3 regions of the Rhizobium sp. ERR 942 genome follow, and region 2 is predicted to be linked to each of the others. Evidence: predicted binding sites of a transcription regulator. Region 2 holds the regulator's gene; each other region holds the start of a gene.
What was found. Region 2 encodes LexA, which represses DNA repair genes until DNA is damaged. Its sites were predicted from a motif close to TGTTCNNNNTGTGTTCNG; they were not measured.

Region 1 (10,227 bases), on a different contig from region 2:
GCTGTCCGGTACGCATGTGAAGCTCGACGTGGATTACGGCCGCGATCTCTGGCCCGTCAAAACCGACCTGTCGCAGTTCGAACAGGTGCTCATCAATTTGTGCGTCAATGCCCGCGATGCCATGCCGGGCGGCGGGACGCTGACGCTGCGCACCCGCAATCTGCTTGCGGCCGATGTCAGCGCCTTCAACTATCCCTATCTTCCGCATGAGGACATGGTGCTCGTCGAGGTCAGCGATACCGGCACCGGCATCGCGCCCGAAATCATGGACAAGATCTTCGAGCCCTTCTTCACGACCAAGGAAGTCGGCAAGGGCACCGGCCTCGGCCTTGCGATGGTCTATGGCATCATCAAGCAGTCCGGCGGCTATATCCAGCCGGAATCGGAAGTGGGCAAGGGAACGACCTTCCGCATCTTCCTGCCGCGACACATCGTCGAAATGCCCGCGGTGACCGAGACGAAAGTGTCGGAAAGCCGCGATGTCGCGGCCATGGACCAGAGTGTCGGTATAGCCACCTCTGCAGAAGAACCGGCCGATCTCACCGGCAAGTCCGCTGTCGTGCTACTTGTCGAAGACGAGGAGGCGGTGCGTCGCGGCGGCAAGCGTATGCTCGAGACGCGCGGCTATACCGTCCACGAGGCCGGGTCCGGCGTCGAGGCACTGGATATCATGGACGAGCTCGACGGTCAGGTCGATGTCGTCGTCTCCGATGTCGTCATGCCCGAGATGGACGGGCCTTCGCTGCTGCGCGAACTGCGCAAGAAATATCCGGATCTGAAGTTCATCTTCGTTTCGGGCTATGCCGAGGATGCTTTCGCGCGCAATCTGCCGGCGGATGCGCAATTCGGCTTCCTGCCGAAGCCGTTCTCGCTGAAGCAGCTTGCCGTCGTCGTGCGCGAGACGCTGGACAAGAACTAACTGAGGGGCGTTCGCGCCTCTCCATGTTGCCGATTGCGGCGCAACGGTGTAATCAACCGCCCATGATCGACCTTGCCAAGCCCATTTGCCAAATGTGGTGGCGCTCCTTCTAGGAGCGGCAGTCGTCATGTCTTGAAATCGACCCTGCCGCCGTGATCCGGCAGGCATGGTCCATTCCGTTTTTCCTTCCCGATTGCGGCGGCTCCTTTTACGGAGCAACGAAATGCAATCTCTTATCAATACCCGTCTCGTCATTCTGACAGGCGACCGGACCACCGGTCCACTCCATCTCGGCCACTACGTCGGCTCGCTGAAAAGCCGCGTTGCGCTTCAGCATAGTCACGAGCAATTCCTGCTCCTGGCGGATACCCAGGCGCTGACCGACAATGCCCATGATCCCGAAAAGGTCCGGCGCAACGTTCTTGAGGTCGCCACCGATTATCTTGCCGTCGGCATCGATCCGGCGCTGACGACGATCTGCGTGCAATCCGCCTTGCCGGCGCTGGCGGAGCTGACACTGCTCTATCTGAATTTCGTCACGGTCAGCCGCCTGGAGAGAAATCCGACGATCAAGACGGAGATCCAGCTGCGCGGTTTCGAACGCGATGTGCCGGCCGGCTTTCTCTGCTATCCGGTCGCCCAAGCCGCCGATATCACGGCCTTCAAGGCGACCGTCGTTCCCGTCGGCGAAGATCAGGCACCGTTGATCGAGCAGACCAACGAGATCGTTCGCCGTCTCAATCGGCAGATCGGGCGAGACATTCTCGTCGAAGCTGCAGCCATGGTGCCAAAAGTCGGGCGCCTTCCGGGTGTCGACGGCAGGGCGAAGATGAGCAAATCGCAGGGCAATGCGATCCCGCTCTCGGCATCGCCTGACGAGATCAGGAATGCGGTGCGACGCATGTACACCGATCCGGATCACCTGCGCGTCAACGATCCCGGCAAGATCGAGGGAAATGTCGTCTTCACCTATCTCGATGCCTTCTGCGAGGATCGGCAACTGGTCGAGGAGCTGAAGGTGCATTATCGCCGCGGCGGGCTTGGCGACATCACCTTGAAGGGACATCTTGAGGACGTCCTTCAGGCGTTGCTTGCGCCGATCCGCGAACGGCGCGCGCGTTTTGCCGCCGAGCCGGGCTATGTCCTTGATATAGTGCGCGAGGGTACGCGAAAGGCGAGGGAGCGGACGGAGGCGACGCTTGCCGAATTGCGCGACACCTTGGGCTTGTTCACGCTCACCTGAAACAAGGGGCCGGGCGATCTTCTGACGCGCCCGGCCGCTCTCGTAGCTGCTGTCTGATTATTCCGCGAGCGCGACGGCGATCTCGGCGGCCAGGCGCGCATTGTTTTCGACAAGCGCGATGTTGGTCTTGAGGCTGCGGCCTTCGGTAATGTCGAAGATCGTGCTCAGCAGATAGGGCGTAACCGCCTTGCCGCTGATCTCGTCCCGTTCCGCGCTGTCGAGTGCGCGCTCGATGTAGATTTCCATCTCCTCACGCGGGATCTCGTCGGCTTCCGGAACCGGGTTGGCGATCAGCATGCCGCCGTCGATACCGAGCTGTTCGCGCGTCGTCTGGAAGTTGGCGATCGCAGCAGGGCTGTTCAGCGTCAGCGGGCTCGTCAGACCGGAGGAGCGCGACCAGAAGGCCGGGAATTCGGTGCTGTCGTAGGTCACGACCGGGACACCGCGAGTTTCGAGCACTTCAAGCGTCTTCGGAATATCGAGGATCGCCTTGGCGCCGGCGCAAACGACGATGACGCCGGTGCGGGAAAGCTCTTCAAGATCGGCCGAAATATCGAAGCTCTCTTCGGCGCCGCGATGCACGCCGCCGATGCCGCCGGTGGCGAAAACCTTGATGCCGGCGCGGGCGGCGGCAATCATCGTGGCGGCGACCGTGGTCGCGCCCGTGCGGCGCTCGGCGATCGCAAAGGCGATGTCGGCGCGCGAAACCTTCATCGCACCTTCCGTCTTAGCGAGGGCTTCCAGCTCTTCCGGCTCAAGACCGATATGCAGCGTACCGTGAATGACGGCGATAGTCGCCGGAACAGCGCCCTCCTGCCGGATGATCGCCTCAACGCTGCGGGCCATCTCGATATTGCCCGGATAGGGCATGCCGTGGGTGATGATCGTCGATTCCAGGGCAACGATCGGCGCACCGCGCAGCTTGGCGGCAGCGACTTCCTTCGAATAGGAGATCGGAAGCAGGGGCGAGATAGGCTGGGTCATTGTCGTTTCCAATTCACTGAAACAGTATACGCGTCTTGAGCAGGCTTCATGACAGAATTTCGGCCTCGGGAACAAGGGCCAAAGCCGCCTTTAGCAGCTCTGGAGAGAGATTTTCTGCCGTCGCATAGGGGGACTGGACGGTGATTGCTGCCGCCGCTGCCCCATGACGGACGGCTTCAGCGAGATCGTGGCCGGCCAGCAGCGCCGAAAGAACGCCGGAAGCAAGCGAGTCTCCCGCGCCGGTGACATCGGCCACATCTTCGACCACAGGCGGCTGCAGGCTGACGATGGCATCACGCGAGAATGCGATCAGGGGGCGTTTCCCGCGGGTGACCACGCCATTGCGCAGGCCGAGCGCACGCAAAGCATTTACCCATTCGCGCGGATCCTCCGGGCGGATTTCGGTCAGCGCCGCGGCTTCGGCCTCGTTGAGGAACAGGTGATCGATGCCGGCAAGGCTCGGTTTCAGCCGCACGACTTTGGCCGGCGAGATGGCGATAGCAGCGACCGGCTTGCCGCAAAAGACGGCCCTTGCCGCAATTGCGCCTAAGGTTTCGGCTGGCAGATTGGCATCGCAGAGAATAAGGTCGGTTTCTTCGAAGGCGTCTCGAACGGCGCGAATCGCCAGGCGTCTTGGCACGAAGAGCTTGTAGAGCTCCATGTCGGCAAGCGCGATGACGAGATTGCCATCATTCTCAAGGATCGCCGTATAGCTAGGCGTCTTGCGATCGAGGAAGACGAAGGGCTTGTCATCGATGCCGGCATGGCTTGCGGCTTCCGCCACCATTTCGCCGGAGGGATCGCCGCCGCGCGGCGAGATCAGCTTTACGTCGAAGCCGAGGCGAGCGAGGTTTCGAGCCGCATTGAAGCCGCCGCCGCCGGGCTCCTCGAACCATGCGCCGGGATTGCTGGCGCCGGGTGCCGTCTCGCCGAAAATGCGGCCGCGCCGGTCGATATGGGCGCCGCCGAGAACGAGAATCTTTTTCGCCATAGGGTTATCCTCAGCAGTCGAAAAGGCGAATCGAGCGAGTCGCAAACATCTCGCAATTCACCGTTTCTGGCATGTAAGTGCCTGGGAAGAAAGAAGAAAACAAAAATAGAACGAAATTCATTTTACCTTTTTCTTTCAATCGCTTGTTGTGCCCTTGCGATACGAGAACAAATCGAGTACACAATTCTCATCAGCGGCGACATTGCTAGAGCGGCTTCAATAACCTAAAGGTGGATCGAATGTCTCAGAATTCTTTGCGGCTTGTAGAGGACAAATCGGTGGATAAAAGCAAGGCACTTGAAGCGGCACTCTCTCAAATTGAGCGGTCGTTCGGCAAGGGCTCGATCATGAAGCTCGGTTCTAACGAGAACGTGGTCGAAATCGAAACGGTTTCCACCGGCTCTCTGAGCCTCGATATCGCTCTCGGCATTGGCGGCTTGCCGAAGGGGCGCATCATCGAAATCTACGGGCCGGAAAGCTCGGGTAAGACGACGCTGGCGCTGCAGACCATCGCAGAGGCCCAGAAGAAGGGCGGCATTTGCGCCTTTGTGGACGCGGAACATGCGCTCGATCCGGTCTATGCCCGCAAGCTCGGCGTCGACCTGCAGAACCTGCTGATCTCGCAGCCCGATACCGGCGAACAGGCGCTCGAAATCACCGATACGCTGGTGCGCTCCGGGGCCATCGACGTTCTCGTCGTCGACTCCGTTGCGGCCCTGACGCCGCGCGCCGAAATCGAAGGCGAGATGGGCGACAGCCTGCCGGGCCTGCAGGCCCGTCTGATGAGCCAGGCGCTGCGCAAGCTCACGGCTTCGATCTCCAAGTCCAACTGCATGGTGATCTTCATCAACCAGATCCGTATGAAGATCGGCGTCATGTTCGGCTCGCCGGAAACGACGACGGGCGGCAACGCGCTGAAGTTCTACGCCTCGGTTCGCCTCGATATTCGCCGTATCGGTGCCGTCAAGGAGCGCGAAGAAGTGATCGGCAACCAGACCCGCGTCAAGGTCGTCAAGAACAAGATGGCGCCTCCCTTCAAGCAAGTCGAGTTCGACATCATGTATGGTGAAGGCGTTTCCAAGACCGGTGAATTGGTCGATCTCGGCGTCAAGGCCGGTATCGTCGAAAAGTCTGGTGCCTGGTTCTCCTATAATAGCCAACGCCTCGGCCAGGGCCGCGAAAACGCGAAGCTCTTCCTGCGCGACAATCCGGATCTTGCCCGCGAAATCGAATTGTCGCTGCGCCAGAATGCCGGTCTCATCGCCGACCGCTTCCTGCAGAATGGCGGTCCCGATGCCGATGATGGCGACGCCTCCGGGGAATAAGGATTTTCGGGAGCACTTCCCGACCAGAGACCGAGATTAAGAATTGGAACCGGCCGCATTGTCCAAGGGATGTGCGGCCGGTTTTGTTCGTGCGGCTGGACAGCGCCCGGAGCGGACGATAAAAGCCACTGACTTTGATGCAAGTTGCTGAGCGCAGGACTGAAGGGCCCCATATGAGCGGTGTGAATGAAATCCGGTCGACCTTCCTCGACTATTTTAAGAAAAACGGCCACGAGATCGTGCCGTCGAGCCCGCTGGTGCCGCGCAACGATCCGACATTGATGTTTACCAATGCCGGCATGGTGCAGTTCAAGAACGTGTTCACCGGTCTGGAGCAGCGTCCCTATACGACGGCTTCGACGGCGCAGAAATGCGTTCGCGCCGGCGGCAAGCACAACGACCTCGATAATGTCGGCTATACCGCGCGCCATCACACCTTCTTCGAGATGCTCGGCAACTTCTCCTTTGGCGACTATTTCAAGGAGCGCGCCATCGAGCTTGCCTGGAACCTGATCACCAAGGAATTCGGCCTCGATGCCAAGCGCCTGCTTGTCACGGTCTATCATACCGATGACGACGCCTTTAACCTGTGGAAGAAGATCGCCGGCCTTTCCGACGACCGGATCATCCGCATCGCCACCAGCGACAATTTCTGGGCAATGGGCGATACCGGTCCTTGCGGTCCCTGTTCGGAAATCTTCTACGATCATGGCGATCATATCTGGGGCGGCCCTCCCGGATCGCCGGAAGAAGACGGTGACCGCTTCATCGAGATCTGGAACCTCGTCTTCATGCAGTTCGAGCAGATCACCAAGGAGCAGCGCGTCGACCTGCCGCGTCCGTCGATCGACACCGGCATGGGTCTCGAGCGCGTTGCCGCCGTGCTGCAAGGCAAGCATGACAATTACGATATCGATCTCTTCCGCGCGCTGATCGAAGCCTCGGAAGAGGCAACGGGCGTCAAGGCTGAGGGCGAGCATCGCGCCAGCCATCGCGTCATCGCCGATCATCTGCGTTCCTCCGCCTTCCTGATTGCCGATGGCGTGCTGCCGTCGAACGAAGGCCGCGGCTACGTGCTTCGCCGCATCATGCGCCGCGCCATGCGCCACGCGCAGCTGCTGGGTGCCAAGGAGCCGCTGATGTGGAAGCTGCTGCCGGCGCTGATCCAACAGATGGGCCGCGCCTATCCCGAGCTGGTTCGCGCCGAGGCGCTCACCTCCGAGACGCTGAAGCTCGAAGAAACCCGTTTCCGCAAGACGTTGGAACGTGGCCTGTCGCTGCTCAACGATGCCACTTCGGACCTGCATAAGGGCGACAGCCTGGACGGCGAAACTGCCTTCAAGCTCTACGACACCTATGGTTTCCCGCTCGACCTGACGCAGGACGCGCTGCGCGCCCGCGGCATCGGCGTCGATATTTCCAGCTTCACGGATGCGATGGAGCGCCAGAAGGCGGAAGCGCGCTCGCATTGGACCGGTTCCGGCGACAAGGCGACCGAGACCATCTGGTTCGAGCTCAAGGAAAAGAACGGTGCCACTGAATTCCTGGGTTACGATACGGAATCTGCTGAAGGCGTGATCCAGGCGATCGTCAAGGGCGGTGTTGCAGTCGATAGCGCCTCGGCCGGCGACAAGGTGCAGATCGTCGTCAATCAGACGCCTTTCTACGGCGAATCCGGTGGTCAGATGGGCGATACCGGCGTGATCTCCAGCGACCACGGCAAGCTCGCCGTCAACGACACCCAGAAGAAGGGCGAGGGCCTTTTCGTTCACAGTTCGGAAGTGTCGGAAGGCAAGATCAAGGTCGGCGATGCCGTCGTCCTGACGGTCGATCATAACAGGCGCTCGCGCCTGCGCGCCAATCACTCCGCCACCCATTTGCTGCACGAAGCACTTCGCGAAGTGCTCGGCACCCATGTGGCACAGAAGGGATCGCTGGTCGCGCCGGAGCGCCTCCGTTTCGACGTTTCGCATCCCAAGCCGATGTCGGCCGAGGAGCTGAAGGTCGTCGAGGATATGGCCAACGAGATCGTTCTGCAGAACTCGCCGGTTACGACCCGCCTGATGAGCGTCGACGATGCCATCGCGGAAGGTGCGATGGCGCTGTTCGGCGAGAAATATGGGGACGAGGTCCGCGTCGTATCGATGGGGCAGGGCGTGCGCGGTGCCAAGGCCGGCAAGCCCTACTCGGTCGAGCTTTGCGGCGGTACGCATGTCTCCGCCACCGGCCAGATCGGTCTCGTGCGTATTCTCGGCGAAAGCGCAGTTGGTGCCGGCGTACGCCGCATTGAAGCCGTCACCGGTGAATCCGCGCGCGATTATCTCGCCGAGCAGGACGATCGCGTGAAGAGCCTCGCCTCGGCGCTGAAGGTCCAGCCGGCCGATGTCGTCTCACGCGTCGAAGCCTTGATGGACGAGCGCCGCAAGCTGGAACGCGAACTGGCTGACGCCAAGCGCAAGCTTGCCATGGGCGGCGGCCAGGGCGGTTCGGCCGATGCGGTACGGGACGTCAACGGTGTCAAGTTCCTGGGCAAGCCGGTTTCCGGCGTCGACCCCAAGGATCTCAAGGGCCTGGCGGATGAAGCCAAGGCAGGTCTCGGTTCTGGCGTCGTTGCGCTGATCGGCGTTTCGGATGACGGCAAGGCCAGCGCCGTCGTCGCTGTCACTGAAGATCTGGTCGGTCGCTTCAGCGCCGTCGATCTCGTACGCGTCGCTTCGGCTGCGCTCGGCGGCAAGGGCGGTGGCGGCCGTCCCGACATGGCCCAGGCCGGCGGCCCAGATGGCGCCAAAGCTGATGAAGCCGTTGAGGCGATTGCGGCGGCGCTTGCCGGCTAAGACGCTAATCTCCGATGGATAAACAAGAATGGCGGATGCTTCGGTGTCCGCCATTTTTCTTTGTCCGGACAACTCCGCAGGATTTGTCAAATCGAGTTATGCTCTTGTCGGGCCGATCGAATTTGCAAGAGGTTTGATATGAGTGGCGGCACGGCGTGGACGCTTTACGAGACCCGGCTGCGGCGGGTTTCGGCCTACATCCATGAGCATCTGGATGATGAGCTCGATATGGAAAAACTCGCCGAGATCGCCTGCATGTCCAGCTATCACTGGCATAGGATCTATCGGGCGATCTATGGCGAGACGGCAGCAGCGACCGTCAAGCGGCTGAGGCTGCATCGCGCCGCCGGCGATCTCGTCAACACCCGTCTATCCGTCAGCGACATTGCAAAGCGGTCGGGCTATCCCAACCTCCAATCGTTCAACCGCATCTTCAGATCCGTCTACGGCATGCCGCCGGCGCGATATCGGAATGAGGGAAGCCATACGATCTTCGAACCCAGTACCCAAGGAAGGATCATGGTCATGTTCGACATTACGCTTCGCACGATTTCCCCGATGTCACTGATCGGTGTCGCCCATCGCGGCTCCTACATGCAGATCGGTCAGGCATTCGAAACACTCTTCGGCACTATCTTTGCTCGCGGCCTTGCCGCGCCTGACATGCGCATGATCGGCATCTATCTCGATGATCCCGATGCCGTGGAGGCAGAGAAGCTGCGGTCGTATGCCTGTGTCACCGCCGGTGAAAGCATAACAGTCGATGCGCCGCTGGAGCGCCGCTCTCTCGATGGTGGCGAATATGCCGTGCTGCGCCACAAAGGGCCTTACGCAAACATGCATAGGGCATATCAGTGGCTCTATGCACAATGGCTGCCAGCCTCGGGTCGGCAGTTGCGCGATACTGTCATGTTCGAGGAATATATCAACAATCCGCGCGACGTGCCGCCGACGGAGCTTTTGACCGATATCTATATGCCGCTGCAATAGCGGCATATGACTTCGATCGAGGATTTCCTCTTAATGCCTTGTATTGTCAGGCATTGGCCGGCTTCGGCATAGCAGCATTGTCGATATCGTTGCCTCGGCGGTAGGCGTCGCGATCGCTGACCCTGGCCCAATAATCGATGAAGGCTTGGCGCTTCTCAATGGTGCCGAAATTGAGACCCCAGCCGACATGCGAACCGACATAGACGTCGGCGGCCGTAAAGCGGTCGCCAGCTATGAAGGGCGAGGCTGTGACCGCCTGTTCCAATGTATCGAAAACATGGTCCAGACTGCCGCAGCCCGCCATGCGCAGGCGTTCCGCAGGGATTTCAAAGCCGAGGGCGCGGTTGGTCACCGCCATCTCCATCGGGCCGGCGGCAAAGAACATCCAGCGGAAGTAGCGGCCGCGCTCGGCTGCCGTCGGGGCAAGACCTGCCTGCGGGAAGGTTTCCGCCAGATAGGCACAGATGGCCGCACCCTCGGTGACGACCGTATCGCCATGCTTGATGGCGGGAACCTTTCCCATGGGATTTACGGCCAGATACTCAGGGGCCTTCATCGTCGTGCCAAAGTCGAGATATTCGGTGCGATAGGGCTGGCCGATCTCCTCGAGCATCCAACGGGCGATGCGTCCGCGTGACATCGGATTGGTATAGAAAACGAGTTCTTCGGCCATCTGCCTCTCCCTTTTGCTGCAAGCATTTTTGTCACCGGTTCGCCCGCGCGGCAAGATTCAGGGCAAAAGAAAACCCGGCGTTGAGGCCGGGTTCCCGTATCTGCTTTGTCGGTGAGGCTTAGGCAGCCATGGCCTTCTTGAGGTTCTCGTCGATCTTGTCGAGGAAAGCGGTGGTGGAGAGCCACGGCTGGTCGGGACCGATCAGCAGTGCCAGGTCCTTGGTCATGTAGCCGGCTTCAACCGTGTCGACGCAAACCTTTTCGAGCGT
Region 2 (10,227 bases):
ATCGAAGCTGGCGGAGTTCGCGTCGTGGGTGCGCATGAAATCGCACCGGATCTCTTGGCGACGACCGGCCCGCTTGGAAAAATCTCGCCGGTGGAAGAGGATCTGCGCGATATCGCTCAAGGCGCAAAGGCGGCGGATGCACTGGGACTCCTGGATGTCGGGCAGGGCGCGGTCAGCGTCGGCGGCCGCGTTGTTGCGCTCGAAGGCGCCGAGGGTACTGATAAGATGATCGAGCGAGTTGCCGAACTGCGCGCAGCAGGACGCATCTCGACACGCCGGCGCGGCGTGCTCGTCAAGCTCTGCAAGCCGCAGCAGGATATTCGGGCCGATTTGCCATCGATCGGCGTTTCTACGGTATCGAATGCCAAGAAGGCTGGCCTAGCCGGCGTCGCAGTCGAAGCCGGCAGGGCCTTGATCCTCGACCGGCAAACGGTGATCGCCGCCGCGGACGAGGCCGGTATTTTCGTCTGCGGCATCGATCGCGGACTGAGTACGGAGGGCTTCATGTGAGCTCAGCGTCTTTAAAGCTTGCCGTCGTTGCTGGAGAAGTTTCCGGCGATCTGCTGGGCGGCGATCTCGTCGCGGCCCTGAAGCGACGCCATGATGGTCCGGTCGAGCTGGTGGGTGTCGGCGGCGAGGCGCTAGAGGCGCACGGCCTGCGCTCGCTCTTCGATTATTCCGAGCTCTCGATCATGGGCTTCATTCAGGTCATCAAACGGTTGCCGAAGCTGCTGGCCCGCATCCGGCAGACGGCGGATGCGGTTATTGCTGCAAAGCCGGACGTGCTCGTGATCATCGACAGCCCCGATTTCACGCATCGCGTTGCCAAGCGGGTGCGCAAGGCGTTACCCGATCTGCCTGTTATCGATTACGTCTGCCCCAGCGTCTGGGCGTGGAAAGAATATCGCGCACAGCAGATGCTTGCCTATGTCGACCATGTGCTGGCCGTCTTGCCGTTCGAGCCTGCTGCCATGAAGCGCCTGGGCGGTCCGGTAACCACTTATGTCGGCCACCGCCTGACGGTCGATGCCAATCTTGTGGAGACGCGACGTCAGCGCGCCTTGCGCGGTCTGGCCGGTGCCGATGTGGCGAAGACGATCCTGCTTTTGCCCGGATCGCGTGCATCGGAGATCCGGCAACTCCTTCCGGTTTTTGAGCGGGCTACCGAAGAACTTAGCCGGAGAAATGATAATGTTCGTTTTCTGCTGCCGACCGTGCCGCGGCAGGAGGCGGTGGTTCGCTCTTTGACCGCCAATTGGCAGGTCAAGCCGGATATACTCGTCGGCCAAGATGCCAAATGGAGTGCCTTTGCCAAGGCGGATGCCGCCATGGCAGCCTCCGGAACGGTGATCCTGGAGCTTGGGCTGGCGGGCGTTCCCGTAGTCTCGACCTATAAGACGGAATGGCTGGCGAAATTCGTGCTGTCGCGCATCAAGATCTGGACAGCCGCCTTGCCAAATCTCATCGCCGACTATGCCGTTCTGCCTGAGCTCATCAACGATGTTCTGCGGCCGGGCATGCTGGCTCGTTATATGGAGCGCCTGTCGAGCGACACACCGGAGCGTGCGGCGATGCTTGCTGGCTACGATCTGGTCTGGGAACGGATGCAGACGAAGGAGCCGCCTGGCGACAAGGCTGCGCAGATTGTTCTGGACGTTCTAGCCCATAAAAAAACCGGTCATCTCTGACCGGTTTTTTTGTTTCAATACCGAAGCTTAGCGCTTGGAAACAGGCACATATTCGCGCAGCGGAGCGCCGGTGTAGAGCTGGCGCGGACGGCCGATGCGCTGATGCGGATCCTCGATCATTTCGTTCCACTGAGCGATCCAGCCGACGGTGCGGGCAAGAGCGAACAGAACGGTGAACATGGTCGTGGGGAAGCCGAGAGCCTTCAGCGTGATGCCGGAATAGAAGTCGACGTTCGGATACAGCTTCTTTTCGATGAAATATTCATCGGTCAGAGCGATACGCTCCAGTTCGATCGCGATGTCGAGCAGCGGATCGTCCTTGATGCCGAGCTCGCCGAGAACCTCGTGCGCCGTCTTCTGCATGATCTTGGCGCGTGGGTCGTAGTTCTTGTAGACGCGGTGGCCGAAACCCATCAGGCGGAACGGATCGTTCTTGTCCTTGGCGCGGGCGATGAATTCCGGAATGCGGTCGACCGTGCCGATTTCGTTCAGCATGTTCAAGGCCGCTTCGTTGGCACCGCCGTGAGCCGGTCCCCAGAGGCAGGCGATGCCTGCAGCGATACAGGCAAACGGATTGGCGCCGGAAGAGCCTGCCAGACGAACCGTAGATGTGGAAGCATTCTGCTCGTGATCGGCATGCAGAATGAAGATGCGGTCCATGGCGCGGGCCAGCACCGGATTGACGACGTATTCTTCGCACGGAACCGCAAAGCACATACGCAGGAAGTTCGACGCGTAGTCGAGGTCGTTCTTTGGATAAACGAAGGGCTGGCCGATATGGTACTTGTAGGCCATGGCGGCGAGCGTCGGCATCTTGGCGATCATGCGCAGGCTTGCGACCATACGCTGATGCGGATCGGTGATATCGGTGGAGTCGTGATAGAAGGCGGAAAGCGCGCCGACACAGCCGCACATGACGGCCATCGGATGCGCGTCGCGGCGGAAGCCGGTGAAGAAGCGCGACATCTGCTCGTGCACCATCGTATGGTGGGTCACGCGATAGTCGAAGTCCTTCTTCTGCGCTGCCGTCGGCAGTTCACCGTAGAGAAGCAGGTAGCAGACTTCGAGGAAATCGCCGTGTTCGGCCAGCTGATCGATCGGATAGCCGCGGTGCAGCAGAACGCCTTCGTCGCCATCGATGTAGGTAATGCTCGACTCGCACGACGCGGTGGAGGTGAAACCAGGATCGTAAGTGAAAGTGGAGGTGTTCTTATAAAGGGCACCAATATCAATGACACTCGGGCCGATGGTTCCGGTCTTGACCGGCAGGTCCACCGTCTTTTCACCCCAAGTTAGTTTCGCGCTTTGTTCCGTCATGCTGATCCTCCAAGATTTGGCGGGATTGACGCCATAAAAAGCGCCAAAAGGTTAAGCGACTACCGACTAGCTATATGATCCCGAGCCTAATGCCAAGTTATCCTAACGCTGAATTGTGCAATGCAGTATCAACTTTTGGGCACTGCAGAAGCGCCTCTAATTATGCTAGGCGGCGAAACCGGCCCAATTGAGCCCTGTTTGCGTCGATTTTGGTTGAATTCATCGCCTGCTAACGGCAAAAATCGCGCAAAAGCTGTAGTTTTGCGTGGGGACGGCGGCGAGTGCCTAATTTGGAGGCATCCGAGCAGCGGAAAGAGGGTGGGGACGTTGCTGCGCTCTCGCAGCCTCGCCCTGTTGTTGCCACGAATATCTTGCCCGCCGAAGTGCAGCGACGGGAACGGACGCAGGACCAGACGCGGCTGACATCCCGGCTATTGCGGGTATCAAGCCGCATTCGGCTTGGCACCTTCGGATTGATCGAAGAGGAGGCGGCCCATGGTCGCGCGGTCCTGCTTGCGCCGATCTATATCGGCCTTGGTGCAATTTTCTGGTTCAAGGCTGGCAGCGATCCGCCTCCACAGGCTGTTCTTGCAGGCCTGTTGGTCTTTACCTGTGGCTTTGCGCTCATGCGGGAGGCAGGCAGGCTGTTTCGCCATCTGCTTTTTGCAGGCATGCTCCTTTGCCTGGGCATGGCGCTGGCGCAATGCGAGAGCTGGCGGGTTTCTACCGTCATGCTCGATTCGGCCGTGACCACGACCGTGACCGGTCAGATCGAACGACGGGAATCCTATGACAATGGACGCTGGCGCTACGTCGTTCGCGTCGAGGCAACGGAAAAACCTTCCATTCGCCGCGCGCCGCAGCGGGTTACGATCTTCGTGCGCAAGCAGGCGGAGCCGTTCGATCTCGGTGATCGCATCCAGGGTAGGGCGCGGTTGACGCCGCCGGCCGGACCGGCCTTGCTTGGCCTCAACGATTTCGCCTTCAGTTCCTATTTCAATGGTATCGGTGCGAACGGCTTTGCCTACGGAACGCCGAAATTATTGTCTCCGGCCGGTGATAACGCCGCCGGTGCTCTGATGGATATGGCCGATATTTGGCTCGCCGGGTTGCGTAACAGCATAGGCGACAGGATCAGGCAAACCTTGCCGGGAGATACCGGCGCCTTTGCCGCGGCGCTTGTCACCGATGAGAGACGCGCAATCTCCAAGAATACGACGGAAGCGCTGAGAATTGCCGGCCTGACCCATATCATTGCAATTTCCGGTCTGAACATGGCGTTGTCGGCCGGCATTTTCTACATCGGCCTACGCTACTTGTTCAGCCTGTTTCCCGGCGTCGCGCAGGCCTGGCCGACCAAGAAGTTCGCAGCCCTCGGCGCGCTTCTCACCGTAACGGCCTATTATCTCATCTCCGGCTTCGGTGTATCCGCCGAGCGTGCCTTCATCATGATGGCGATCATGCTCGCGGCCGTGCTTTTTGATCGACCATCCATCAGTCTGCGCAACGTCGCACTTTCTGCCATTGTCATTCTCGTACTGTCGCCGTCGCAAGTGCTCGGCCCGAGCTTCCAGATGTCTTATGCCGCAACGCTGGCGCTGGTGTCGGGCTATTCGCTATGGAAGCGGCGGCGACATCGCGAAAACATTTTGCCGCGCGTCCGTCTATTAAGTCCGCTATTGTTCGTCATGCGCTTCTTCGCAGGCGTGACGTCGACCTCGTTCATCGGCGGCGCGTCGACGGCTATCTTCTCGATCGAGCATTTTCACCGGTTGGCGACATATGGGCTCGCCGCCAATCTCGCTGCTATGCCCATCGTCTCCTTTATCGTCATGCCATTCGGCATGGCGGCGATGCTGCTCATGCCGCTCGGTCTCGACGGGCCTTTCTGGAAAGTCACCGGAGAGGGACTGGAACTCGTTATCATGATCGCAAGAACCGTAGCTGGTTGGGGAGGTGACATTACCTTCGGTCGCCAGCCGACCTGGCTGATGCCCACATTCATTATCGGCTTCCTGATCATGAGCATATTGCGGACCCGGCTTCGCCATCTGGGCCTGCTATTATCGCTCTTGTCCATGGGCTTGGCGGCATTCGGATCTGGCGTACCGAAACCCGACCTGATGATCTCCGAAGATGGCGTTCTGGTCGCGTTGCGCCAGGACGATATACTCGCGACCAATCGTGAGAAACCGCAGGCCTTCATTTTCGAACAATGGCAAAAGGCACTGGTTGCGGCGGAACATCAGCCTCCGACCATGCTCTCGGCTGACAGCCGACTTCCACAAATCGGCAAGGCAGATCGTTATAAGCGATTGAACAGTGAAGAACAGAGGGCGGTCCGCACCGCAATGGAGGAGGCCTTGGACCGTACCATGCAGGGCAGTTTCGCCTGCCAGAAAGGAGCATGGTGCGCAGCCATCCTCGAAAACGGCGCGATACTGGTTACGATCGAGAACGCAGCCTATCTACCCTCAGCCTGCAATATGGCGAATATCGTCGTAACGCCAATCCGAATGCGGCTGAACCACTGCCGTTCCGGAGCGATGCTCATAACCGGTGCGACATTGCGCAAAACCGGCTCCATCGAAATGATACTTACCGCAGACAGGCCCATTATCTCAGCCGCATTCGAGAACCCGCAGCGTCCATGGACCAGGCATCGAACCTATGATTGGCGCACTGGCAAATTCGACGCGCCAATTGCGCCAGCGTCACCCGTCGTCGACAATTCACCGGTTAGTGATAGCGACGAATAAGGCCAACGAGCTTGCCCTGAACTTTGACGCGGTCCGGCCCGAAGATGCGGGTTTCATAGGCCGGGTTTGCGGCTTCCAGCGCGATGGAGGCACCCTTGCGGCGGAAGCGCTTCAGTGTCGCTTCTTCGTCGTCGACGAGTGCAACGACGATATCGCCGGGATTGGCCGTCGTCGAATTGCGGATGATGACGGTATCGCCGTCGAAAATTCCGGCATCGATCATCGAATCCCCTCGAACTTCAAGCGCATAATGTTCGCCGGATCCGAGCATGTCGGCGGGAACGGTAATGTCGTGCGTATTGTTCTGGATGGCCGAGATCGGAACACCGGCAGCGATGCGGCCCATCACGGGCACCGACGCCGAGCCATTGTGATCGTCATTTGCCACCTTCGACGGAGCGGGCGGGGCAACGGGCTGCGGCTTTCCGAGGCTGCCCTCGATAACGCTCGGAGAAAAGCCGCGGCGCTGCTGCAGGCTCGGATTATAGGCGTCGGGAAGCTTGATGACTTCGAGCGCTCTGGCCCGGTTCGGCAGCCGGCGGATAAAGCCCCGCTCCTCCAGTGCCGTAATCAGGCGATGAATACCGGATTTCGATGCCAGATCCAGTGCATCCTTCATCTCGTCGAAAGATGGCGGAACCCCGGATTCCTTCATGCGTTCGTGAATGAAGAGAAGCAGTTCCTGCTGCTTGCGCGTCAACATCGTCTTGGAACCCCAGAATCAAGAAAAGCTGTGAAACAAATCCAGAACGGACACTATATGTTCCATATGTGTTCCGCAAGTACTTAAATTTCGGTAAAGCCTTGTGAGGTCAGTTAAATAATTACCATTTGCGAATGGATCGGCTCCGAACATCGGCGCGCTGTGTCTCCGTTAACCTGCAGAAAAATAAGAGAAATGCCGCTCTACTCGCTTCCGAGACTTTGTCGTCAGCCCGTGCGCCGAGCATTTGGATGAACGTGCCGCGCGGCTGCATGAGCCAGCCATGGCAGAGAATCAGCAATCACGTTTGCGAGATTGCCTTCGATCCATGTCGTGTGCTCCGGGTGTTCCATGCTTCCATCTTGAATTGCGCGGGGGATGGGCGCAAATCTGCTTCGGCAAGCAAACAGGAGAAGCCATGATTTCGTCTCCGCATCCGCTGGATCATCTCGTGCTGCCGACCGTCGATATCGCTCTGGCACGCGAGCGCCTCGGCAAGCTCGGTTTTACAGTGGCTCCAGATGCGCGCCATCCCTTTGGCACGCAGAATGCTTGCGTCTTCCTTGCCGATAAAACCTATTTAGAGCCTCTGGGCGTGGCATCGATGGAGCAGTGCGAAAAGAGCATCTTGGATGGCAACGTTTTCGTTGCTCGTGACCAGGCTTATCGCTTCCGGGTCGGCGAAAATGGCTTTTCGGCCGTGGTATTCGGTACGGATGACGCGGTGGCGGATGACGAGCGCTTCAAAGCAGCTGCGATTTCGGCGGGGCAGATGCTGGATTTCTCCCGTCCCATGAAGATGCCGGATGGAACGGAAACCACGGCCGGTTTTCGTCTTGCCTTCGCCGCCGATCTGCGCGCGCCGGATTTTCTCGCTTTCTGCTGTCAGCGCATCAATCCGCTGCCGGCTGACCGCAGTGTGCTCGAGCGTCACGAAAACGGCGTGACTGGTATCGCGCGGGTAGCGCTTTGCGCGCCGAAGCCGGCGGCCTATCGCGGCTTCTTCGAGGAGCTTGTCGGTGGCCCGCGCATTATGGAGCATTCCTTTGGCCTGACGATCAAGGCCGCCAATGCCGATCTGGAGATTTTGACGCCGGAAGGAATGGAGGCATTCTATGATCTACCTGTTCGCACGAATGATCCGGGGCTCAGAGCACGTGCAATCCTTTTCAAAACGCGCGATCTTTCCGTGACATCGTCGCATTTCACTGCTAACGGCGTCACCTATACGCGTAAGAACAATCGTCTATTGGCGAGGTTGGCACCCGGTCAGGGCGCATTGTTCGCCTTTGAGGAGATAATATGAGCACGAATTCGGAAGTCACCGTCGGCGAGGGTGCCTCCAAGGTCCTCTTTTCCAATACTGCAAAGCTGTCGCTGATTGCCGGCCCCTGCCAGATGGAAAGCCGCGACCATGCGTTCATGGTTGCCGGCGTCCTGAAGGAACTCTGCGGCAAGCTGGGCATCGGCCTTGTCTACAAGTCCTCCTTCGACAAGGCGAACCGCACATCGCTGTCGGGCAAGCGTGGCATCGGCCTGGAAAAGGCGCTGGAAGTCTTTGAAGACCTGAAGAAGGAATATGGCTTTCCGGTTCTGACCGATATCCATACGGAAGAGCAGTGCGCCATCGTTTCCAAGACGGTCGATATCCTGCAGATCCCTGCTTTCCTGTCGCGCCAGACCGATCTTTTGGTTGCAGCCGCCAAGACCGGCCGCGCGGTCAACGTCAAGAAAGGCCAGTTCTTGGCGCCGTGGGACATGAAGAACGTGCTTGCCAAGCTGAACGACAGCGGCAACCCGAATATTCTTCTCTGCGAGCGCGGTGCCTCCTTCGGCTACAACACGCTGGTCTCGGATATGCGCTCGCTGCCGATCATGGCGGCGATGGGCGCGCCCGTCATCTTCGATGCGACCCATTCCGTGCAGCAGCCTGGTGGGCAGGGCGGTTCGACCGGCGGCGACCGCCGCTTCGTCGAGACGCTGGCGCGCGCGGCCGTCGCCGTCGGCGTTGCCGGTCTCTTCGTGGAGACGCATGAGGATCCCGACAATGCACCGTCCGACGGCCCAAACATGGTCTATTTGAAGGATATGCCACGGCTTCTGGAGAAGCTGCTGGCCTTCGACGCCATCGCCAAGGCTTGAAACGTAGCCGGCATTCAACAGGCTGACATGAATTTACGTTACGGGCCTGCAGGAGTGCCAAATCGCGGCGCGGATCGCCATTGTAATTTCCGCGCCTTCGATTAAGACGATTTAAATCGATTTATAAACCAGCGAGCAGGAAGCTATCATGACCGCAATCACCGACATTATCGCCCGCGAGATACTCGACAGCCGTGGCAATCCGACTGTCGAGGTCGATGTCTACCTCGAAGATGGCAGCTTGGGCCGCGCGGCGGTTCCGTCGGGCGCGTCGACCGGCGCGCATGAAGCCGTCGAGCTTCGCGACGGCGGCAAGCGCTACCATGGCAAGGGTGTCGAGAAGGCCGTCGAAGCCGTCAATTCGGAAATCTTCGACGCCATCGGCGGCATGGACGCCGAAAACCAGATCCAGCTCGACAACATCATGATCGAGCTTGACGGCACGCCGAACAAGTCGCGCCTTGGTGCAAACGCTATCCTCGGCGTCTCGCTGGCCGTCGCCAAGGCTGCTGCCCAGAGCGCCAACCTGCCGCTCTACCGCTATGTCGGCGGCGCTCATGCCCGCCTGCTGCCGGTTCCGATGATGAACATCATCAACGGCGGCGCCCATGCCGATAACCCGATCGACTTCCAGGAATTCATGATCCTGCCGATCGGCGCTGACTCGATCCGCGAAGCTGTCCGCATGGGTTCGGAAGTTTTCCATGTGCTTAAGAAGGAACTGGCATCGCAGGGCCATAACACCAACGTCGGTGACGAAGGCGGTTTCGCACCCGGCCTTTCCAGCGCGCCGGCAGCTCTCGACTTCATCATGAAATCAATCGAAAAGGCCGGCTACAAGCCGGGCGACGAAATCGCTCTCGGCCTTGATTGCGCCTCGACCGAATTCTTCAAGGACGGCAAGTACGTTCTCGAAGGCGAAGGCCGCACGCTGGAATCCGGCGCCATGGCTGAATACCTCGCAGAACTCGCAGCCAAGTACCCGATTGTTTCGATCGAAGACGGCATGGCTGAAGACGACTGGGAAGGCTGGAAGACCCTGACTGACCTGATCGGCAAGAAGACCCAGCTCGTCGGCGACGACCTGTTCGTCACCAACTCCGCTCGCCTGCGCGACGGTATCCGCATGGGCGTTGCCAACTCGATCCTCGTCAAGGTCAACCAGATCGGCTCGCTGACCGAAACTCTCGACGCCGTCGAAACCGCACACAAGGCCAACTACACCGCCGTCATGTCGCACCGCTCGGGCGAAACGGAAGATTCCACGATCGCCGATCTCGCCGTTGCCACCAACTGCGGCCAGATCAAGACCGGCTCGCTGTCGCGTTCCGACCGTCTTGCCAAGTACAACCAGCTCATCCGCATCGAGGAAGCGCTCGGCCCACAGGCAAAATATGCCGGCCGCTCCATCCTTCGTGGCTGATATCTGACCTGTCGGATCCATCCGGATCCACGGCAAAATTATTACTTGGATTGAACCGCGCCTTCGGGCGCGGTTTTTTGTTGGTCCCGACTGTTAGAGTCAACGGACGGTTAATCTCTGCGGGTTAAATTAGCTCTAGGTGTTTGATTTGATGTGATCTTGTTCGAAGCGCATTGGCTTTGGGAGATCGCGTAA
Region 3 (10,227 bases), on a different contig from region 2:
GTCATCGCCTGCGCCTCGATTGCCGTCGGCACGATCTTCTTCTGGCCGAAGGGGCTGATGCCGCCGACATGATAGCCCGTCAGACGCTCGGCATCGGTGGGCTTCATCATGGCAGCCGATTTGCCGCCGAAGGCTGCGGCGAGCTTCTTCATGCTGACTTCGTGATCCGAGGGCACGACAGCGCAGACAGGCTTGCCATCCACCTCCGCCATTAGAGTCTTCAGCACGCGGTGCGGCTCTTCGCCCAGCGCCTCTGCCGCCTGCAGACCGACACGCTCCGCATTCGGATCGTAGTCATAGGCATGCACGGTAAAGACGACTTTCGCCTGGGTCAGGACTTGCGTGGCGCGGGTGGTTTTTGACATTGCTCGCCTCTAGGCCGCCTTGCCGAATGCAGCCGCATAAATATCCGGCTTGAAGCCGATGAGCAATTTGCCGTCCGCTTCCAGCACCGGACGCTTGATCATCGAGGGCTGTGCCAACATCAGCTGAATGGCCTTGTCCTTCGAAAGATCGGCGCGGTCCGTTTCCGGCAAGGCCTTGAAGGTGGTGCCGGCCCGGTTGAGCACGACTTCCCATCCCGCTTCCTTCGTCCAGCGCTCCAGATGTTCCCTGTCGATGCCGACGGCCTTGTAGTCGTGGAAGTCATAGGCAATGCCGTGGCTTTCGAGCCAGGTCCGGGCCTTCTTCATCGTGTCGCAGTTCTTGATGCCGTAAATGGTGATCGTCATGGCGAATCCGTCTTTTGCTGTCCGATAGCGCATAGCATGCGGATAAAGGCGGATGAAAGCCGCTCGGATGGGGAGGCGGTTCTCTCACCCGTTGCAGTTGCCAACGATATTCGCATAAATATGCAGCATGCATATTTATGGTGCGGGTTGAAAGCATGGCGACGAACAAGGAAATATTGCGGCTGGAAAACCTCTTTGGCGCCATGAGCCTTGCTCTGGTGGACAAGATGGAGAAGGCTTTCGCCGATGAAACCGGCCTTGGCCCGAGCGCCATTGCCGCACTCGTTCAAATCGGCACCGAGCCGGGCCTGACGATCGAGAGCCTGCGGCGGATGATCGCGCTCTCTCATTCCGCCACGGTGCGCCTGGTCGATCAGCTGGTGGCGTCCGGCCTCGTGCTGCGGGGCGGCGGCGTCGAGGGAGACAAGCGAGCCCGCGCGCTGCAGCTGACAGAAAAAGGCCACTTGCTCTTTGATAGAAGCCTTTCCGCCCGCCGGGCCGTCATCCATCGGGCTTTCGGCGTTCTCAGCCCGGAGGAGACGGCCGAGTTCGGCTGCTTGGTCGAAAAGCTGCTGCCCGCCTTGGTCGATCTCGGCGATGACCAGGATGTGGTCTGCCGCGTGTGCGACCAAGGCGTTTGCGATCAGGATCGCTGCCCGATTGCCTTCATGACATAAGCCCGGAACAGCGTCTTGACATTTTCATTATATATATGCACACTGCATACATATATTCGAAAGGCGATGAATTGTCGCCTTCGATGACCTGAACATTGCCTGCATCACCTCGATCGGAGGCATGATCGCGATGGAAAATCGTTCAATTCTTGCCCGGCTAAGGGGCAAAGCGCGTGCCGCGCTTGCCGGAATGCAGCATCATGTCAATCGTTTCGGTGTGCTTCTCCGCGAGGCAGCGGCGATCGCTTTCATCATGCGCTGCAAGGTGATCGATCGCCGCTAAAGGAAATCAATCCTCAAGTGTCCCCGGTTTGCGGGCGACGGAGCTTGGTCTGTCCGAACCGATCTTCATCAGATCGCCGCGTCGGCGCACCAGCCGGTCCGAAACACGGGTGACAATCAGACCTGCCTGCGGCGCGCGGATATCGATGGCGCCGTCCGGCATACCCGGCGCGGTGATGATCGTCGCCAGCAGATCACCTTCTTCAACGCGCTCGCCGATATTGCGATGGAAGAGCACCGTGCCGGCCTGTGGTGCGCGGATCATCTCGACATTATCGAGCGGCACGGCCGGTCCGCTAAAGGAGGTGCCGGGCGCGACGCTGTCGTCCTGTACCGCGCCGCGCGCGGCCAGGAAGCGCCAGAGCCCTTCGGCATCGTTCTTTGCCATTTCGGGATAGACATCGCGGGTGCCGCGCAATTCCACCGTGACTGAAAGCTTGCCCGGCAGCCTTGCCTTCTTCTCCCCCGGCACTTCGTATTTCCAGGCGAAGCTGACGGCCTCCTCGAAGGCCGAGCTTTCACCGTCCGACAGCAGCACCGCATCCATCTTGAGCGCCGCGGCAAGATCGGCGGCTTCAGGCCAGAATGCCTCGTCAATATAGGCATATTGCAGGGATTCGTCATCGCAATGAAGGTCGATCACCAGATCGGCACCAAGCGCCATATGGATCAGCTGACGTTTCAGCCGATCGACGGCGGGGTAGCGTTCCAGATTTTCGATCAGGAGATCGCGGTCGCGAAGCGAGATCAGCGGAAAGTCGCGGTTGAAGTTGGTGCGCGAGCCCAAGTCGAAGCGCCCTTGCATCTCGCCGAAATGCGATTGCGCCGCGCCGATCGGATTGGCATGCGGCACCACGATGATATCGCTTAGAATGGCGCCTTCGGCTTCCGCTTTCCGAAGCCGCTCGCAGAGGAAATGCACCAAGGCCGTGCCCGGCAGCTCGCCTGCATGCAACGCGGCCTGAATATAGATCTTCGGTGCGTCTGCCTTGCTGCCGGCAAAATGCAGGACCGGCAGCCGCCAGGCGATCCCCGGAGTATCGCCTTCGATGACGATTTCGGTGACGTTCATGGGCGGGCCTCCTGCTGATGATGATCAGAGACCCATATCAAGCCTTAAAGGGAGCCTGCAACCGTTTGTCGCCACATGCCAAAATCAGGACCGGGGACAAACAGCGCCAAAACAGCTTTCAGCGGCTGCCATTCCTGCGCAGGCAGAAGCTCAGGATCAGGCTGAGCAGCACCGCGCCGACACCGAAGGAGAACGGTGCAGCATAACCGAGATGATCCGCGAACAGGCCGGCGATAGGGCCGGTGCTCCCAAGCGACACGTCGAGGAAGATCGAATAGAGCCCGAGCGCGACGCCACGGTTCTGCGGTGGGATACGTTCCATGGCCTCATTGCCGAGCGCCGGGAAGACGGGCGCAAAGCCGGCGCCGGCGAGAGCCGCACCGATGATGGCGACTATCGGCGATGGCGCAAAGGCAAGCGCCGCCAGGCCGATGATCTCGATGACAAGCGAGATGCGCACCAGCGGCAGACCGCCGAAGCGGGCGACAGCTTGCGCAAGACCCAGGCGCACGCCCATGAAGGCAAGGCCAAAGGCGCTGAGTGCAAAGGAGGCGCCGTCCCAGCTGCGGCTATGGAAGAACAGCGCGACGAAGGCCATGACGACGCCGAAGCCGCTCGAGGCAAGCGCAAGCGCGACGCCGTACGGTGCGACGCGGCTCAGCACCTGGCCGGTGCCGATGCCCTTTTCCTTTACGCCCGGAACCGGCGGCCGCGTTTGCGCGAGCATAAAGCCGGCAACCGCAAGGATGATGGTGACGACGCCGATGGCGAAGAAGCCGTATTGGCCTTGCAGCCAGGCGCCGATCGGGGCGGCGAGCGCAATGCCGCCGTAAGTGGCGATGCCGTTCCAAGAGATGATGCGCACAGTTTCCCGCGATCCCATCAGGCCGATCGCCCAGGTGATCGCCGCCGTGCTCACCCAGCTCTCGCCAATGCCGAGCGCCAGCCGCCCCGCAAGCAGAAGGGCAAGACTTGCTGCCGGGACTTGGATCGTAAAGGTGGAAGCGATGGTGAGTGCACCCGACAGACCGTAGGCAAGGAAGCCTAGAAAGACCGAGCGGCGGGGTCCATATTGATCGCAGAGCCGGCCGACATGGGCGCGGCTGACGATGGTTGCGACATATTGCGTGCTGACGGCGATGCCGGCCCATACGACGCCGAAGCCGAGGCTGCTGTCGACATAGGTCGGCAACACCGCAAGCGGCAACCCGATGGCAAGGTAGCCGAAGAATGTCAGCGCGACGATCGATATGAGGGACAGGGTCGAAGTGTACCGGATGGTCTGGGAAGCAGTGTTCACGGGATATCGCCTGTGGGCACCGGCAGCGGTGTCCATGCTGTTTGCCACGAAGGATCGGGTTCGTATCGGATAGCGATGACGGCGGTGGCCTGAGAGCCGTGCGTCGCCATATGCAACCGGTATCAGGCAGGAGCAGGCATGGTCAACGAATTGCTGCCTTGCAGCAAAAACCATTGACGGGATGAATGGATTGTGCGTCGAAGCTAAAACACCCCATCGCCCCGCCGCCCCATCGCAATGAGCGGAGCCTGCCAGGAGGCTCCGCCGGGCGTCACATCGTCAGCACGACGCTGGCCGTCGTTCGGCCCGCTTCGAGGTCGGCATGAGCTTGGGCGGCATCCTTCAGCTTGTATTCGGCGCCGATCGGGTTGACGAGCCCGTCCTGCAGCGCCGCCATCAGCGCCGTTGTGCCCTGGCGGTAGAGATCCGGATCGCTGGCATAGGTCAATACGCTCGGGCGCGACAGGCCGATGGCGCGAGGCGCGGTCAGCTCTTCTATCTGGATCGGCGGAATGGGGCCGGCCGGCTGGCCGAGGCTTGCGACCATGCCGAAGGGGCGGACGACCGCAAGCGTTTGCGAGAGCATGGTGCCGCCGATCCCGTCGACGGCAAGATGTACGCCGCGGCGATCGGCAATGCGGCGTGTTTCCTGCCCCCAATCCTCGGATGTATGGAGGAGAACCACGTCGGCTCCGGCCTCACGGGCAAAGCCGGTCTTGGCTTCGGAGCCGACCGTGGCGATGACGTTTGCCCCGATCCGCTTGGCAAGGCGGATGACGAGCTGGCCGAGGCCGCCGGCGCCGGCATGCACCAGCACCCATTCGCCTGCTTTCACGGGATAGACCTTCTGCAGCACCATTTGCGCCGTCAGCCCGCGCAGCATCGTGCTGCCGGCAGCACGCTCGCTGACGCCGTCTGGCAATTTCACCAGCCGAGCGGCGGAAAGAGTGCGCACCTCGGCATAGCTGCCGAGGGGATGGCCGATATAGGCGACGCGGTCGCCGACCTTGAGCCCTTCGACTTCCGGGCCGATCGCCTCGACGACGCCGGCGCCTTCGAAGCCGAGCACGCTCTGGCCCGGCGGCAGTGGATAGAGCCCGGAACGGACATAGATATCGACGAAGTTGACGCCGGAGATGCTCTGGCGGATCCGCGCCTGGCCGGGGCCGGGTTCAGTGACTGGTAGATCGACGGCTTTCATGGCTTCGGGTCCGCCGGGACCGGTAATGGCAATCGCTAGGGGCATAGGCAAGTCTCCTTTCGGGAGATCTTTGATCATAAGCGTCGACCTGAATAAATTCGGTATGAACTCACCATATCTGTGCAATAATGCACCGATGATTGATTGGCAGGACCTTCACCATTTCGCCGCTCTCGCTCGAACCGGCTCCCTCTCTGCGGCGGCGCGCGAGTTGGGTGTCGACCATGCAACGGTCGGCAGGCGCATTGCGGCGCTGGAACGTGCGCTCGACCTGCGCCTCATCGACCGGCGGCCACGCACCTCGCCCTTGACGGTCGATGGCCGCGCCATCGCCGAACTGGTGGCGGGTATGGAGGAAAATGTCGAGGCGATCAGACGTTATTCGAAGAGCGCCGTCGCCGGCCTTTCCGCCGCGGTCAAGGTCAGTGCGCCGCCATCGATCGCTGCCCACCTTCTCGCTCCGAAGGCGACGCTTTTTCGTGAAGAGCACCCGGATATCACGCTGACCATTGCCGGTGTCACCCGTCGCGCCGCGCTGAATTACGGTGAAGCCGATATTGCCGTGCGCATGACGCGGCCGGAGGAAAGCGATTTGCTGGTGCGCCGCATCGGCGTCATGCGCTTCGGCCTCTACGCCATACCGAGCGTGGCGCAGATGCCGGAGAAGGATTGGGTGTTCATCGGTTACGATGCGGCGATGGAGCATCTGACGCAGCAGATCTGGCTGCGCAGCCTATTGGAAGGCCGCCCGATCGTGTTCCGCGCCACCGATGTCTTCGGCCAGCTGGAGGCTGCCCGAACCGGCCTCGGCGTCGTGGCGCTTCCCGCCTTTCTCGGCGATGGCGAGCCGGCATTGGTACGCCTGCCGGTGGCGGTGCCGTCGCCTGCGCGCGACCTCTGGCTCGTGACATATCCGGATCTGCGCCGCTCTCCGGCGATCCGCGCCGTCATGGATTTCGTAGCCGATACCATCGGGCGAAGCTGTCCGTTGCGCAACGGCAGCGATGCCGCAGCGTGACACACTGGTTTTGCTTATCATTTTCCTGTTGCAGACCAGACGCGAATCTCTATCCATAAACGGATGCGCCATCCCTATGGTCGGTGATTGATGACGAAGCTGAGCAGCTGGTTCGTGGTGGACAGGGCGGATCTGGTCGCGGGCATATCGGTTGCCGGACTGATGCTGCCGGAAGCGGTCGCTTACGCAGGCATTGCCGGCCTGCCGCCACATCGTGCAATCCTCGCCGGCATCGCCGGATGTCTCGTCTATGCCATATTCGGCCGCAGCCGCTTTGCCATCGTCTCTCCCACATCCTCGTCCGCAGCCATTCTCGCAGCCACCTTGGCGGTGGTGCCGGGCGATGCCACGATCAAGGCGGGGCTTGCCACGATCGCCGTGGCGCTCGCCGGCATTCTCTTCGTCATCGCCGGTGCCTTGCGCCTGGGCGGCATCACCGGTTTCATCTCGCGGCCGGTCCTGCGGGGCTTCGCGCTCGGGCTGGCGATCACCATCATCCTGCACCAACTGCCAATTCTGGTGGGCGCGCCCGTGCAGGGCTCGAATATCCTGACCTACGCGGCGGCACTCTTCGGCGCTATTCTGCAGTGGAATCCGATCAGTGTCATAGTCGGCATCGTCGCGTTGGCGGCATTGCTGCTCTTGAAGCGATTGCCGGGCATTCCCGGCGCTTTCCTCGTGCTTGTCGCCGGCATCTTCGCCTCCTATCTGTTCGGCTTGGAAGGCCATGGCGTCAAGCTGGTCGGCCCCATCGAGATCCTGCCGCAATGGCCGTCGCTGCCGGACGCCAACTGGACCGCCTATTCGCGGCTGGTGCAGTTCACCGTGCCCCTTGTCCTCATCCTCTTTGCTGAATCTTGGGGCACGATGCGTGCACTCGCCCTGCGTTACGGCGAGACGCTGGAGGTCAATCGCGAGCTTGGTGCGTTGGGTGCTGCCAATATCGCTAGCACCGTCGTTCAGGGCATGCCAGTCGGCGCCGGTTTTTCCGCTGGTTTTGCCAGTGAGGCGGCTGGCGCGAAGACGCGGGCGACGACCGTTTTCGCTGCAATCGGCCTGGCGATCCTGATTGCCTGTGCGGGACAGCTGGTGGCGCTTCTGCCGGAACCGGTGCTCGCCGCCGTCGTGATCGCGGCTCTGACCCATGCGCTCGATCCCAGCCCCATTCTGCGCCTGCGCCGTCTGCATCGCGATTTCTACGTGGCAGTGGGTGCCGCTGTCGGCGTGCTCGCCTTCGGCGTTCTCAATGGCATGCTGCTGGCGATCGCGCTCTCGCTTGCCGCCATGATGCATCGTCTGGCCTCGCCGCATGTCGCCCGTTTGGGGCGGCTCAACAACGGCCATGACTTCGTCGATGTCAGCAGGCATGACGATGCGTCCGAGATACCGGGCATTGCCATCTGGCGCCCCGGCGAAACCCTGTTTTTCGGCAATGCCGATACGATCTTCGGCGAGATATTGTCCGGCAGCCGCAACGAAGCCGGGTTGCAGGCAGCTATTCTCAGCCTGGAAGAAAGCTCCGATATCGACAGTACGGCGATGGACGCCTTGATGGAGTTCGACAGCGCGATGCAGCGAGCCGGCCTCCGCGTCCAGTTCGCCCGTGTGCATGACCGCGTTCGCGATCTCATGACGGTCGCGGGCATGGTCGACGTCGACAAGCGCTGCAGCTTCAGCGTCGATGATGCCGTGGCCGCGGTGATGGCGGCAGTTGAACCTGTTCCGAAACCGTAAGCGCCAGATTCAGAGCAATGGCCAGTGCCAGACATGGCCATGCTCGCCGTCGCCCTGAAAGCTGTTGACCAGCGTGAACGTTTTGACTGTCCAAGCAATCGGCTCTTCCAAAATCACTTCGGGAAGAATGTGGTTGCAATAAAACAGCGTCATGTGGGGTTGGAACGAAGTGGATATGCCGCTTTCAAAGCCCATACTTTGCATTGCAGTATCCAATTCCCGACGGAGTGTCGTTAGCCCCTCGTTTCCCTCCCTACACCAGAGTACATATTGACGGTTGTTGCCGTTGCCGAATGTGCCTGCCCGATCGAATGTCAGGGGAAACGATTTTAAGCAGATGGTTGACCCGGCCTCTAACGCAGCGAAGGTGGCTTCCTCCTGGGAGCGAGAGACAATGTCGATGGGATAGATGGTGGCATGGTAGAGATCATGCTTTCTGGCTGTGCGCATCAATCCATTTCGCCGACTTTGGTCGACGGTCATTTCTGCAGCCAATTTAGCGATTTCCGGGTCCGGCAACGCCGCAAAGTAGAGAGCTTGCCGACGTTTTGGCGGGCTTTTGCCCTTGCGATTAATTGGCGGTTTGCCGAGATCAAATGATAATTGATCGATGTGCTGCATGGCTTCATTCAAAACCGGCTTGGCTTTGCCTCCTTTTTCCCTGATCTCTAAAGCATATGACTCAACAACAAGGATTTCAAGAACAAAACGAGAACAAATGGCAGATTCATAAATCAGAATACCGACATCCTCGTTTCAAAAATGCGATCGAATAAAAGTCCTGTCTGATCTGTTCATTCCAAGCGAGGCTTGCTCTCCATTCTCTCCAACAAGGAATGACCGTCTATGTTTACCAGGGCCATCTTTTCAGCCGTATTTCTCGTCCTCATCGGGCTCAGCATTTCCGCTTGCTCTACGTCGGGAGATCACAATTCCGGCGGCGGCATGACGCTGAACGCGCCTCCGACTGGCGGCGGATATTGATCCGGTTCTGTCAATCGCCCTGAATCCGTTCGGCGGCCGTCAAAACGGTGGCAATTCCCGATCTTTGCAAGAATCGGGTTGAATTCGAGGCTCCCGAGGACGATTTTCATGACAAGTGGAAACACGGGAGCTTTCGTCATGAACGAGACAAGGCAAAATTATCTGATCTTCGAAACCGCTGGCGGCTTCTGCGGCATCGCCTGGAACGAGGTCGGCGTGCTGCGCTTTCAATTGCCGACGAAGGATGCGGGCGCGACCGAACGCCTGCTTCTGCGGCGTTTGCCGAACGCGCAGCCCGGCGCGCCGAGCACGGAAATTGCGGGAGTGGTCGCCAAGGTGAAACGCTATTTTGCCGGTGAGGAGATCGACTTTTCCGACGTCACGCTCGATCTCGGCGAGCAGGACGCCTTCTTCAGACAGATCTACGATGCCGCCCGTCAGGTCGCTTGGGGCCATACGACGACCTACGGCACATTGGCCAAGCAGCTTGGCGCAGGGCCGGAAGCCGCGCGCGATGTCGGGCAGGCCATGGCGAAGAACCCGGTGGCGCTGATCATTCCTTGCCATCGCGTTCTGGCGGCTGGCGGCAAGATCGGCGGCTTTTCCGCGCCGGGCGGCTCCAACTCCAAGGCTCGCATGCTGGAGCTGGAAGGCGTTCAGCTGGCGCCGCCGAAGCCGGTGCAGCAGTCGCTGGCGTTTTGAGCCAGTCGATCCGGGTGTGCGGCTAAAGCTGCCCGCCCCCTATTCCTTCGGCTGACGGGCGCGGGAGAACAACAGTGTCTGCTTGTCATTGAGGCGCATTGGCTTCGGATCGCCATAGCCGGCTTTTTCGGCAACACGGATCGAGGCCGCATTGTCGGGCGAGATCAGGCAGACGCTGCGATCAAATCGCGGCTGCTGGTCGAGCCAGGCGACGGCGGCCGCCAGGGCTTCCGTCGCAAAGCCTTTGCCATGCGCCCACGCGGCCAGTGCCCAGCCGGCCTCCGGAATACCCCTGATTGGCGGTTCCATCACCCTGTGAAAGTCGGCAAAGCCGAGATCGCCGACGTAGCGGCCGGAGGATTTTTCGCGGATTGCCCAATAGCCATGCCCGAGCAGCGGCCACAGACCATGATAGGACAGCATCCGCATCCACGACTCCCTGGAAGTGGAGACCACATTGCCGAAAATATGCCTCACGACCAGAGGATCGCTCCACATGCCTGCAAGCGGCTCGAAATCATCGAGC

Region 1: the regulator LexA is predicted to act here: its motif matches at 4,233-4,250, upstream of recA (recombinase RecA).
Region 3: the regulator LexA is predicted to act here: its motif matches at 8,715-8,732, upstream of FBZ97_RS31125 (2'-5' RNA ligase family protein).

Annotation. Positions count from the first base shown of each region.
Region 1 is NZ_VIUA01000001.1:1,238,318-1,248,544, forward strand. Features, by position in the region: gene FBZ97_RS06130 (PAS domain-containing sensor histidine kinase) at 1-919, shown strand, start outside; gene trpS (tryptophan--tRNA ligase) at 1,143-2,162, shown strand; gene FBZ97_RS06140 (pseudouridine-5'-phosphate glycosidase) at 2,220-3,146, opposite strand; gene FBZ97_RS06145 (carbohydrate kinase family protein) at 3,193-4,137, opposite strand; gene recA (recombinase RecA) at 4,377-5,462, shown strand; gene alaS (alanine--tRNA ligase) at 5,636-8,296, shown strand; gene FBZ97_RS06160 (AraC family transcriptional regulator) at 8,435-9,286, shown strand; gene FBZ97_RS06165 (glutathione S-transferase family protein) at 9,333-9,959, opposite strand; gene FBZ97_RS06170 (NADP-dependent isocitrate dehydrogenase) at 10,078-10,227, opposite strand, start outside.
Region 2 is NZ_VIUA01000003.1:766,139-776,365, forward strand. Features, by position in the region: gene FBZ97_RS16395 (LpxI family protein) at 1-510, shown strand, start outside; gene lpxB (lipid-A-disaccharide synthase) at 507-1,688, shown strand; gene gltA (citrate synthase) at 1,716-3,005, opposite strand; gene FBZ97_RS16410 (ComEC/Rec2 family competence protein) at 3,287-5,764, shown strand; gene lexA (transcriptional repressor LexA) at 5,745-6,467, opposite strand; gene FBZ97_RS16420 (VOC family protein) at 6,886-7,773, shown strand; gene kdsA (3-deoxy-8-phosphooctulonate synthase) at 7,770-8,609, shown strand; gene eno (phosphopyruvate hydratase) at 8,758-10,032, shown strand.
Region 3 is NZ_VIUA01000010.1:202,065-212,291, forward strand. Features, by position in the region: gene ybaK (Cys-tRNA(Pro) deacylase) at 1-365, opposite strand, end outside; gene FBZ97_RS31090 (ArsC family reductase) at 375-731, opposite strand; gene FBZ97_RS31095 (MarR family transcriptional regulator) at 887-1,408, shown strand; gene FBZ97_RS34565 (hypothetical protein) at 1,539-1,691, shown strand; gene FBZ97_RS31100 (succinylglutamate desuccinylase/aspartoacylase family protein) at 1,698-2,762, opposite strand; gene FBZ97_RS31105 (MFS transporter) at 2,881-4,062, opposite strand; gene FBZ97_RS31110 (quinone oxidoreductase) at 4,334-5,308, opposite strand; gene FBZ97_RS31115 (LysR family transcriptional regulator) at 5,400-6,281, shown strand; gene FBZ97_RS31120 (SulP family inorganic anion transporter) at 6,372-8,015, shown strand; gene FBZ97_RS31125 (2'-5' RNA ligase family protein) at 8,025-8,636, opposite strand; gene FBZ97_RS31130 (methylated-DNA--[protein]-cysteine S-methyltransferase) at 9,138-9,701, shown strand; gene FBZ97_RS31135 (GNAT family N-acetyltransferase) at 9,741-10,227, opposite strand, start outside.